DNA from 4 places in the Variovorax endophyticus genome. Region 3 is predicted to be linked to each of the others. Evidence: predicted binding sites of a transcription regulator. Region 3 holds the regulator's gene; each other region holds the start of a gene.

Region 1 (2,940 bases), on a different contig from region 3:
TGCGGCGGATGCGCCCGTTCAGGTCTTCCTGGCGCGCGATGGCGCCCAGCACCTCGCCCGCGAGCTCGTCGCTGACGTTGCCCGAGAGCACCTTCTTGCTGGCGGCCTCGAGCTCGTCGTAGATGTTCTCGAGCGAGTCGGCCGAGTACTCGGCGTCGGCGTCGAAGAGCTTGAGCATCACTTCCTTCGCGTCCTCGATCAGCCCCGGGGCGCGGCGCGCGCGCATGCGCAGCAGGCGGAACACGGGCACGTCCTCGTCGTGGATCGAGAACAGCACGCCGCGGCTGCGCAGGTCGGTGTTGTGCTGGTTGAGGATGAAGGCGACGCGCACCGCGCGCGGGGCTTCGTCGTCGTCGATCAGGAAGTCGCTGCGGATGTGCAGTTCGCCGTTGTCCTCTTCATAGAAGCGCGCCGATTCCTCGATGTCCTCGTCCATCGCGTCCTCGGGGATCGAGAGGCCGTAGTACTGCTTGATCCAGCGCTTCTCCTCGAGCGTGGGCGATTCGAGGTCGACCCAGATCGGCTGGAAGCGGGAGAGCTCCTCGAGGGCCTCGATCTCTTCCTGGACGAGGCGGCCGTTGGCGAGCGTGAAGATATTGAGCATGGCTCACTCCCGAGAAATGGCTGGGGCGATGGGGCGGACGGGCGGGGGACGAGAAAGAGGGGCGCTTTCAAATCCCGGAGCCGGTCGGCCGGGCTCAGCCGGGAGTTGAAAGCTGCCGAGACGGGGCGGTTTCCATGATGCGGTCTCCAGTTGCAGCGAGGCGCGATTATGTCATCGGCGAATGAGCGCAGAGTTGGCTGGACTGGACGAACATCCAGTAGAGTGGCGGCCATGCCGAGCGCCGCGTCCCCCGTCTTTTCCCATCCGCCGGCGACCCAGGCCGAGCGCCTCGCGGCCGCCCTTGCGAGCCTCAACGACGAACAGCGCGCGGCGGTCGAGCACGGGGTGGAGGCGCTGGCCGGTGGCGCTCCGGACGCGGCCGATGCGGGCCCGCTGCTCGTGATCGCCGGCGCCGGCTCGGGCAAGACCAGCACGCTGGCGCACCGGGTGGCGCACCTGATCGCGCGCGGGGTCGATCCGCAACGGCTGCTTCTCTTGACCTTCTCGCGCCGCGCCGCGCAGGAAATGGCGCAGCGCGCCGGCCAGGTGCTCGCGCGCGTGCTGGGGCTGCAGGCCCACACCGCGCCCGCGCTGCCCTGGGCCGGCACCTTCCACGGCATCGGCGCGCGGCTGCTGCGCGAGTACGCCGCGCAGATCGGGCTGGACGACAACTTCACCATCCACGACCGCGGCGACGCCGAGGACCTGATGGGGCTGGCGCGGCACGAGCTCGGCTTCTCCTCGAGCGCGCGCCGCTTTCCGCACAAGGGCACCTGCCTGTCGATCTATTCGCGCTGCGTGAACACGCGCGCGCCGCTCGAGTCGGTGCTCAGGCAGTCCTTTCCGTGGTGCGCAGAATGGGGCGTCGAGCTGCAGCAGCTGTTCGGCGCCTACGTCGAGGCCAAGCAGCAGCAGAACGTGCTCGACTACGACGACCTGCTGCTCTACTGGGCCGGCATGATGGAGGAGCCCACGCTGGCGCGGCACCTGGGCGAGCGCTTCGACCACGTGCTGGTCGACGAGTACCAGGACACCAACCTGCTGCAGGCCGCGATCCTGCTCGCGCTCAAGCCCGACGGGCGGGGCGTGACGGTGGTGGGCGACGACGCGCAGTCGATCTATTCGTTCCGCGGCGCGACGGTGCGCAACATCCTCGACTTCCCCTCGCAGTTCTCGCGGCCGGCGCGCGTGGTCACGCTGGAGCGCAACTACCGCTCCACCCAGCCGATCCTCGACGTGTCGAATGCGTGCATCGCTCATGCGGCCGAGCGCCATGCCAAGACGCTGTGGACCGACAAGCCCTCGGCCGGGCGGCCGCAGATCGTGCGCGTGCCCGACGAGGCCCAGCAGGCCTGCTGGGTGGCCGACCAGGTGCTCGCGCACCGCGAGGGCGGGCTCGCGCTCAAGTCGCAGGCGGTGCTGTTCCGCACCTCGAGCCACAGCGCGCCGCTCGAGCTCGAACTGGCGCGCCGCAACATCCCGTTCGTGAAGTACGGCGGGCTCAAGTTCCTCGAGGCCTCGCACGTGAAGGACCTGCTCGCGGTGCTGCGCTTCGCGCAGAACCCGCGCGGCCGCATGGCGGGCTTTCGCGTCACGCAACTGATCCCGGGCATCGGGCCGGCCACCAGCGCGAAGCTGCTCGATGCGATGGACCAGGCGGCCGACCCGGCCATCGCCCTGCGCGACTTCGTGCCGCCGAGCGCCGCGCGCGCCGAATGGGCCGCCTTCGCCGAGGCCTATGCCGCGCTGCGCGCGCCGTCGCTGGCCTGGCCGGCCGACGTGGGCATCGCGATGGAGTGGTACCTGCCGCACCTCGAGCGGCTCTACGACGACACCGCGGGCACGCGCCGCGGCGACGTCGAGCAGCTGGTGCACATGGCCTCGGGCTACGCCTCGCGCGAACGCTTCCTCACCGAGCTCACGCTCGACCCGCCCGAAGCCACCAGCGACCGGCCCGGGCCGCCGCTGCTCGACGAGGACTACCTGATCCTCTCGACCATCCATTCGGCCAAGGGGCAGGAGTGGAATTCGGTCCACGTGCTCAACGTGGTCGACGGCTGCATGCCGGCCGACGTGGCGCAGAGCGCGCAGGAGCTCGAGGAGGAACGGCGCCTGCTCTACGTGGCCATGACCCGCGCCCGCGACCACCTGCACCTGCTGGTGCCGCAGCGCTTCTACATCCCGCAGCAGGCCGCGCGCGGCGACCGGCATCTGTATGCCAACCGCAGCCGCTTCATTCCCGATGCCGACCTCGCGCGCTTCGAAGCCCGGACCTGGCCGCCCCCGCCGCCTCGCGCGCCCGCGGTGCCGCCGCCGGCCGCGGTGATCGACCTGCG
Region 2 (2,940 bases), on a different contig from region 3:
CAGATCGCCCACTGGCGCCAGCAGTTCGACCTTGACCAAGTGCTCAGCCAGAAGCCGCATCAGGTGTTCGGTGTCGCGCGTGGCATGGGCCGTTCGCACTGTCATTTCGCCGCCATCACCTGCCGCCTTCGAGCGCATGGCGTCATGGCACCAGCGCAAGGTGAAGGCAGTCACGCCTGAGCGCCGTGCCAGAAGCCACCCCGCCATCTGCAGCATCAGTCGACGAGCACCGAAAATCATCGCCGGCGCATGCTCCACACGCGCCATCAGCTCGAGCTTCGCATGGAAAGTTTCCGACAGCTGGGTCCACGCATGACCGTCAGGGCGCAAGCCATACGCCTGATCCAGGGCTCCAAGCAACTGCGCGTCAAAGCGCCGGCTCAGGCCACCGCGCGGTAGGGCTCGAACCTGTCCCAAGGTCTGGCAACCCAGGCGTGCCAGTGTGGCTTGGTGCACGGCGACCTGCGTGAGTGTCTCCAGCGGCAATGCATCCAACAGTTGCGCCAAGGGCTTCGCAAAGCCATTGGACACGCCCGCTCGCGCGAGTGCGAGCGCGGCCAAGCTTGTGGGCGCCCATGCGAGGTGTCGCACGCCAAGATCGACGCACTCTTCGCGCACCCGCTCCACCAACCGGCGCTTGCCGCCAAAAAGTCGCAAGCTTTGCTCGAGTTCCATCACGACGCCGGGACACGACAAAAGCGCTTCGAGGACGGCAACGCGCGGGGTGAACTGCAGGCACCAGGTCGCCAGACCGTCGAGCGCTTCAGTGCGCGGCTTCGGATCGTCCGGCAGGTTGTCCGGGAGCAATGCTGCCCACAGCATGAGGGAACTCTCTGGAATGACGCGCCGCGATCAGACGGCTCGGGTGTTGCAGGCGCGGCGTGAGGATGTCCGCCAGACCACCGGGGATCGATGGCAGACGCAGCTCCGTATCGTGCGAGGGCCCCTTGCGCTTGAGCAGTTGCACTCGCAGTTCCCAATCGATGCCGAATCGCGCTTGCAGGCGCAGCGGCGCCGCCGACGCCTCGTGCGCGGCCGCAGCCGGTCGAAAGAGGATGATCGGCGCGTCGCAGCTCTGCGCGCCAACCTGCAGGCGACGAATCTGTTCCTGACGAGCCTGCGGCACCCATCCCAGCACCATGCCCGCTGCGTTGGCCCTGAGCAGCTGTTCGATCGCCCACAGCCGCTCCACGGGCTTGTCCGCGTGAATCCAGACTAGATGACGCTCGTCGAGTCCCAGATGAACAAGCCCTGGGATATGCGGAGCCTTGGGAGGCCCCACCACCACGATCTGCTTGCCTTGCAAGACCAGCGCACGCACGGCGGGCGCGAAGAGCCGCCATTCGAGAACCGTCGCCTGCACCTGCAGAACTTCGGTCAGCGAACCGCAAGGCCACCCACCACCGGGCAGTTCTGCGTCCAGGGCCTCGAAGCCACTGCTGAGGACGCGGGTCACGGGGCTACCCAGGGCATCCCCCCGCCAGATCGCGGATTCCACCGCGTGCGGAAGGAGGAGCGGGCGGCCTTTCGGGTCGCGCGGTGCATGGGAAGCGAAAGGGGTGGGGGACGCGTCGTCGCCACCCACCCACGACAGGGAGGCGATCATGTGGACTCCGATGCTGTATGGAAATACAGTATCCTTGAGCCTCCAGCCGTTTAGCAAGAAGGTTTACAAATTTGGCGGGTTTTTGAGGTGCGAACGCAGCACCCCTGGAGTTTCTGTGCGTTGCATCAGGCCCCAGAGGCGTACTGCCACAACGCAACGCCTAGCGAACATCAGGAGCAAGTCTTCGAGTGACGCGACGGCACGTGGGAGGTACAAGGGGAGCGCGACTGGCGGCCGAACTGGGGCGGAATGTCGCGCCCGCAGCCTTCGTTCAACTTCCAGGCGCCGGACCAAGAAAAGCCTGCTGACACATGACTGGCAACGCGACAACGATCGCAGCCACGACTTCAAGGTGGGAATGCCGGAATGCTCCGGCGGGCATGTCACAACAAGTCGATGTCGGCCGTCTTACAAGCGAAGGCTGGTGATGTTGCCAGTCTTCACACAAAAGGAAAGAAAGATCATGCAACGCGCAAATTGGTTTCAAGTCTCGCCCGAAGGTGCGAAGGCCATTGGGGGCCTTCATCACTTCGTCACCAAGGACACTGACCTTCCGGCTCAGCTCATCGACTTGGTTTTTCTCCGGGTCTCCCAGATCAATGGCTGCGCCCATTGCATCGACATCCACACACGCGATTTGATCAAGTCGGGTATGTCGGTCGACAAGGCTGTGCTGGTCCCGGTGTGGCACGAAGCGGCCTACCTGTTTTCGGATCAAGAGCGCGCAGCCCTCGCGTGGGCCGAAGAAGTGACCCTGGTCAGTGAAACGCATGCGTCCGATGAAGCTTATGCAGCCGCAGCGGCCGTCTTCAGCGAGAAGGAACTGGTCGACCTTACCCTCACGATCGCAACCATGAACGCCATCAACCGCCTCGGCGTCAGTTTCCGTCTAAAACCCCGTGCGAAAGTCGAATAACGGCCAGCCCTTGCCATCACACGACTGCAGGCAAGCGAACCAGAGTGGCGGCAAGACGCGCCAGCTTTTCTGGGTTGCGCTGCACATGGATCTTTTGGATCTGCTGGTCGCCGATCTCAAAGGACTGCGCCGATTCCAATTGCCCGTCGATGTAGCGCAATAGGCCCCATCGACCATTGAGCTTCACCAGTTGGACCTGCATCGCCCCGCCATAACGGCGGTGTGATGCAAAGTACATCAAAGCGATGCGACGTGCGCCCAGAAGAGGCGTACCAAAGCTCGGGACCAAGCCACCGCCGTCACTGAACAGCTTAGCGTGTTCGCCAAGAAGAGCTTGCAGCCCCGCGAAGTCGCCACGTGAAATCGCATGAGCGAAGTCCCGCAGCACCTGGTGTTGGTGCTCGTTGCGTACGGGCAA
Region 3 (2,940 bases):
GCAGCGGGTGGCGCGCAGCACCGCGATGCCGGCCTCCTGCGCCTCGAGTGCGGCCGCCTCGAGCGCATGGTGCAGCGTGCCGTTGCCGGTGGTCGCCAGCACGAGGCCGCGCAGCGGCGAGATGGCGGCGTCGTCGGCGCGCAAGGCACGGATCACCGCACCGCTCGCGCCCGCGTGGCTCATCACGATCTCCACGCGCGGCCATGCGGCTTCGTCCTCGGGAAGACGACCGAAGGCCGCGCCCGTTTCCGAAGCCGGCCAGTCGCGCACGCGCCGCACCTCGCCCTCCTCCACGTAGCCCACCGGCCCCGCGTCGCCCGCGTCGAAGGCATCGAGCCGGTAGGTGTGCACCTTCTGCACGTCGAAGGCACCGAGCACCGTGCCCGCGCAGACCGCGGTCACGCCCTGCGCATCCGGCGTCGCGGCCACGGCGATCGCGTCGCGCACGTTCTGCGGGCCGTCGGGCGACAGCGCGGAGGCCGGGCGCATGGCGCAGGTCAGCACGATGGGCTTGCGCGGCGCCAGCACCGACTGGAGGAAGAAGGCGGTCTCCTCGAGCGTGTCGGTGCCATGGGTGATCACCACGCCGGCCACGTCGGGCTGCGCCAGCCAGTGGGCGCAGCGCAGCGCCAGCGCGCGCCAGATCGCGAAGGACATGTCCTTGCTGTCGACCTGCGCCACCTGCTCCGCCGCCAGCGTCACGCCAGCGGGCGCCTCGATGCCGCCGAGCAGGTCGGCCACGCCCACCTCGCCAGCGGTGTAGCCGATGTTGTCGCCGCTGTTCGCCGCGCGGCCCGAGATGGTGCCGCCGGTGCCGAGCACCACCACGCGCCGCGGATTCGAGGGGGAAGAAGTCGCCATCGCTTGCCAACTTTGAAAAACTGGTTAAAAATACAGGTACTGGATGTTCAGCCAGTGCCGCAAGGAACCACCATGCAGTTCGCCGTGAAGCTTACCGCCCGCCAGCAGCAGATCCTCGATCTGATCCAGAGCGCCATTGCCCGCACCGGGGCGCCGCCCACCCGTGCCGAAATCGCGAGCGAGCTGGGCTTTCGCTCCGCCAACGCGGCCGAGGAACACCTGCAGGCGCTGGCCCGCAAGGGCGTCATCGAACTCGTGAGCGGCACCTCGCGCGGCATCCGCCTGAAGGGCGATGCGCTGCGCTCGCTGGCCGAGTCGCGCAACAGCCAGTTCTCGCTCTCGCTGCCCGGCATGGCTCAGCTCGCATTGCCGCTCATCGGCCGCGTCGCCGCCGGTTCGCCGATCCTCGCGCAGGAGCACGTCGACCAGACCTACTACGTCGAGAACACGCTGTTCCAGCGCCAGCCCGACTACCTGCTCAAGGTGCGCGGCATGTCGATGCGCGACGCCGGCATCATGGACGGCGACCTGCTCGCCGTGCAGGCCACCAAGGAAGCGCGCAACGGCCAGATCGTGGTGGCGCGCCTCGGCGACGAGGTGACCGTCAAGCGCCTCAAGCGCAACAAGCAGGTGATCGAGCTGCACGCCGAGAATCCCGACTACCCGACCATCGTGGTCCAACCCGGCGAACCCTTCGAAATCGAAGGCCTCGCGGTCGGCCTGATCCGAAACACCATGCTGATGTAGCCCCGCCGAGCCGGCCCGGCGGTCTGCATCGCCGAGCCGCTTCGCGGATCCGCATCCCGCATCCCCCATCCGGTCGCCGCAGGTGGCGGGCGTATGGCGCTTGGTCGCCATCACCCTGCTGCGCCCGATGACAACGAATCCTGCCTGTGTTCAACCTCAAACCTTCTTGGAGTTCACATGGGAATCGCCCTCCTCACCTTCGTCGATCTTTGGATGCCGCTGCAATCGCTCGCGAACCGCTGGCTGCCCGCCCGCCCCGCGCGCCGCAACGATGAGAGCCTGTGCGCCAGCGAGCTGCGCTACGTGTCGGTACGGCCGTCGCGCGCGGCTCGTGGCGATGGCGCCCCGAACGCATTCCCGGCCACGCCCGTGGCGCAGGCGCCCTCGCGTCCGCTGCGGGTGGTTCGTCTCGTCGATCGCCAGCAGGGCGGCGCGCGCAACAGCAACCGGGTGGTGATCTCGGGCCGGATGGCCGACGTGTGCGCCGAGCTCGATCGCCTCGCCGCGCTCGAAGCGCTCGAAGCACCCGCCGGGGCGGCCCGCCCCGCGCACCTGCACTGAAAGCGTCCTTCGGCGCGTCTCGCGCGCCGCCTCGGGGCCGGGTCCATAGGCAACCTCGCCCTTTGCCCGGCCTTCGAGCCGCTTCTCCGGTCTTCGCCCCGTTTTCGCCCCTCGAGGGCGGCAGGGCCGTATCCAAACGTTCTACGGCGCGCCGATTCCATGCTGCGAGGCACAATGGCATGCCATGAATATTGTGATCCTCGACGATTACCAGGATGCGGTGCGCAAGCTGCACTGTGCTTCGAAGCTCGATGCCTACGCAGCCAAGGTCTACACCAACACCGTCAAGGGCATCGGCCAACTCTCGGTGCGCCTCAAGGACGCCGACGTGATCGTCCTGATCCGCGAGCGCTCCCAGATCTCGCGCCAGCTGATCGAGAAACTCCCCAAGCTCAAGCTGATCTCGCAGACGGGCCGCATCAGCAGCCACATCGACGTGGCCGCCTGCACCGAGCGCGGCGTGGCCGTGGCCGAGGGTTCGGGCTCGCCGCAGGCGCCGGCCGAACTGACCTGGGCGCTGATCATGTCGGCCATGCGCCGGCTGCCGCAGTACATCAGCAACCTCAAGCATGGCGCCTGGCAGCAGTCGGGGCTCAAGTCGGCCTCGATGCCGCCCAATTTCGGCCTCGGCTCGGTGCTCAAGGGCAAGACGCTCTGCGTCTGGGGCTATGGCCGCATCGGCCAGCTCGTCGCGCGCTATGGGCAGGCCTTCGGCATGCAGGTGGTGATCTGGGGCCGCGAGGCGAGCTGCACCAAGGCACGCTCCGACGG
Region 4 (2,940 bases), on a different contig from region 3:
CAGCCAGATCTGCAGCGCCGACAACAACCGGTTGGCCGACCACATGAGTTCGGGCGCGGTCTCGGCCAGCGCGGGCAGCTCGAGCTTCTGCTCGAACACGTCGGGCAGCGTGAGCCAGGCATGGCTTTCGGGGCGCAGGCCCCAGGCGATGTCGAGCGCGGCGCGCAGCTCGGCACCGAAGCGCCGCGAGAGCCCGCCGCGCGGCAGCGCCGCCACCTCGCCCCAGCTGCGGCAGCCCAGCCGCGCGAGCGCATCGAGGTGCTCGCGCGCGGCGCTCAGGGTGTCGAGCGGCAGGCCGGCGGGAATCTCGGGCGGCCGCTTCTCCTCGCGCACGAACAGCCGCAGCCGCGCCAGCGCCTCGAGGCTGGTGGCGCCCTGCGCGCCGCGCAGCACGGCGGCGGCAGGCACGGGGTTCTCGTTGAGCAACTGACGCATCAGCGAGGAACGCCCGCCCCACAGGCGCTCGCAGGCCGAGACCTCGAGCATCAGCGCCTCGTCGAGCCAGCACACGTGCGGCGTGTAGCGCAGCGCCCACCAGCCCAGCGCCTCGGGCGTGGGCATGGCATCGGCGGCGGCCGTGGCGGCACCGGCCTCGGCCTGCGCCTCAAGCGACCACTGCAAGGCGATCCAGTGCATTGGCGCCTCCTGCCTTCCATGCGTCGATGCGCACCACGTTGGCGGCCGGCGGTGCTTCCACCGCCTCCACCGCCACCGCGCCCTGCTGCTGCGCGCGCAGCTTGCGCCGCAACCGCGCGGCCGCGAGCAGCGCCGCCATGCGCTCGCCGCGCGCCGGCAGCATCACCGGCGCGGCCAGCGGCGGGCCGCGGCGCTTGAGGATGTGCAGCTCGATCTGCGCCGGGTCGGCTTCGCAGCGCGCGATGCGCAGCCGCAGCCGCGCGGGCGAGGCCGACTGCGCCACCGCCTCGGGCCGGCAGACGAACAGCAGCGCCTCGTGCTGCGCGGCCGCGAGCTGCAGCCGCCGCAGCTCGCCCACGCGCGCCTGCGGCAGCCAGGCCAGCACCGCGCCCACCTCGGCGCAGCGCAGCGCCTGCTCGCAGGCCCACAGCCGCGCGGCCGCGGCCTCGCTGCGCACCCACATCAGCGCCTCGGGCCGCAGGCCATGGGCCGCGAGCGAGGCGCCGAAGGGTTCGCGCGGCGGACCGATCAGCACCACGGGGCCGCCGCGCGCCGCCACCGACTGCACCAGCGCGGGCAGCAGCAGCCGCCAGACATGGTCCTCGGGCGCGGCCTGCAGCAGCTCGCTCATGGCACCGACCGGCCAGCCGCCCCCCGGCAGCTGCGCGTCGAGCGCGGCATGGCCGGTGCCGATGACCTGCGCGTCGGCGCTGCCGAGCTCGTCGGCATGCCAGACGCCGCGGCCGGCGGCGGGAGAGAGGGAGGCGAGGGAAGGAAGGCCCATGATGAAACTGTTAACTGTATTTTTATCCAGTATTTCAGGGGTTCGCAATCGGGTCGGCAAATTTCTTTGCGGGGCCCCTTCTCCCATTCCGATGGCTCATGCGATGGCGCCAAGATCTCGTTTGAAGCCCCGCGCCGAAGCCGCTCCAATGACTTCACGAAGAATGGTCCTCGTGGCCGCGGCGGATGGGCTGCCGCGGTCGCCAGCGGGCCATGTCCAGGAGCCCCAGGAATGCACGCCACCCTTTCCCATTCCCCACCCGCCGGCTCGGCCATCGCCGCCGCGCCGCTGCCCGCCAGCGGCGACATCGAGGCCGGCCTCAACTACCTGCGGCCGACCGCGCTGCGGCCCTACAGCTACGCCTTCACGCCGCCGCCCGGCCTGCCCTGGGAGAGCGGCGAGTACGAGCGGATCGCCATGCCGATCGCCGATGCCCGCGGCCGGGCGACCCACATCGAGCGCGAGGGCTTCGAGCTGCGCGAGGCGCCGACCGCGGTCGCCGACTTCCTCGACGACGCCGAGGTCCAGGCCGTCTACTACCCCGAGCTGGCCGCGCTCGCGCTCGCGGTCACCGGCGGCGCGCGCGCCCACGTGTTCGACCACCTGGTACGACAGCGCGAGCCCGAGCGCACCGCGCTGAACTTCGGCCGCGGCAAGACCGACGGCAAGGCCGCCGCCAACGGCCGCATCCACAACGACTACACCGAGGAATCGGGCCGGCGCCGGCTCGCGCTGGTGCTCGCGAGCGCGGCCGAGGCCGCCGCCGTGCGGCGCTACTGCATCGTCAACATCTGGCGCTCGATCGCCGGGCCGGTGCTCGACACCCCGCTGGCCGTCTGCGATGCGCGCACGGTGATGGCGCGCGACCTGGTGAACGCCGAGGTGCGCTATCCGAAGCGCACCGGCGAGATCTACCTCGCCACCCATGCCCCCACCCACCGCTGGTCGTACTTCTCGCGCATGGACCGGCACGAGGCGCTGGTGTTCAAGCAGTACGACGCGCAGCTCGGCGGCGTCGCACGCTTCACGCCGCACGCGGCCTTCGACCATCCGCTGGCGCCGGCCGATGCACCGCTGCGCGAAAGCATCGAGGCGCGCTGCCTGGTGGTGTTCGAGTGAGGGAGGCCATGGCCATGAACGCACCCACGCTCGATTTCTGGTTCGACTTCGGCAGCAACTACAGCTACCTCAGCGCGATGCGCATCGAGCAGGCCGCCGCCGCGCACGGCGTCGCGCTGCGCTGGCAGCCCTTCCTGCTCGGGCCGGTGTTCCGCGCGCTGGGCTGGGAGACCTCGCCCTTCGTGCTGCAAAAGGAAAAGGGCGACTACGTCTGGAAGGACATGGTGCGCCAGTGCCGCAAGTACGGCCTGCCCTGGCGGCGGCCTAGCAACTTCCCGCGGGCCGCCGTGCTGCCGCTGCGCATCGCGCTGGCCGGCGCCGGCCAGCCGTGGATCGGCGAGTTCTGCCGCCGCACGATGCAGCTGAACTTCGCCGAGGACCGCGACATCGACGCGCCCGAG

Evidence for each region. The regulator LexA, encoded in region 3, represses DNA repair genes until DNA is damaged. The targets are predictions, from matches to a motif close to ACTGTATNNNNATACAGT.
Region 1: KV106_RS39260 (ATP-dependent helicase) is a predicted target of LexA. The motif match lies at 806-823, and genes of this name have one in related genera.
Region 2: imuA (translesion DNA synthesis-associated protein ImuA) is a predicted target of LexA. The motif match lies at 1,619-1,636, and genes of this name have one in related genera.
Region 4: imuA (translesion DNA synthesis-associated protein ImuA) is a predicted target of LexA. The motif match lies at 1,434-1,451, and genes of this name have one in related genera.

The regions. Positions count from the first base shown of each region.
Region 1 covers NZ_JAHUTH010000057.1:13,395-16,334, reverse strand. The annotation lists gene corA (magnesium/cobalt transporter CorA) at 1-604, opposite strand, end outside; gene KV106_RS39260 (ATP-dependent helicase) at 836-2,940, shown strand, end outside.
Region 2 covers NZ_JAHUTH010000019.1:32,349-35,288, forward strand. The annotation lists gene KV106_RS23440 (Y-family DNA polymerase) at 1-822, opposite strand, end outside; gene imuA (translesion DNA synthesis-associated protein ImuA) at 764-1,606, opposite strand; gene KV106_RS23450 (carboxymuconolactone decarboxylase family protein) at 2,070-2,522, shown strand; gene sigJ (RNA polymerase sigma factor SigJ) at 2,539-2,940, opposite strand, start outside.
Region 3 covers NZ_JAHUTH010000008.1:297,981-300,920, reverse strand. The annotation lists gene KV106_RS13415 (asparaginase) at 1-861, opposite strand, end outside; gene lexA (transcriptional repressor LexA) at 934-1,608, shown strand; gene KV106_RS13405 (hypothetical protein) at 1,786-2,169, shown strand; gene KV106_RS13400 (D-2-hydroxyacid dehydrogenase family protein) at 2,354-2,940, shown strand, end outside.
Region 4 covers NZ_JAHUTH010000003.1:178,810-181,749, reverse strand. The annotation lists gene KV106_RS05525 (Y-family DNA polymerase) at 1-636, opposite strand, end outside; gene imuA (translesion DNA synthesis-associated protein ImuA) at 605-1,420, opposite strand; gene KV106_RS05515 (CmcJ/NvfI family oxidoreductase) at 1,652-2,539, shown strand; gene KV106_RS05510 (2-hydroxychromene-2-carboxylate isomerase) at 2,548-2,940, shown strand, end outside.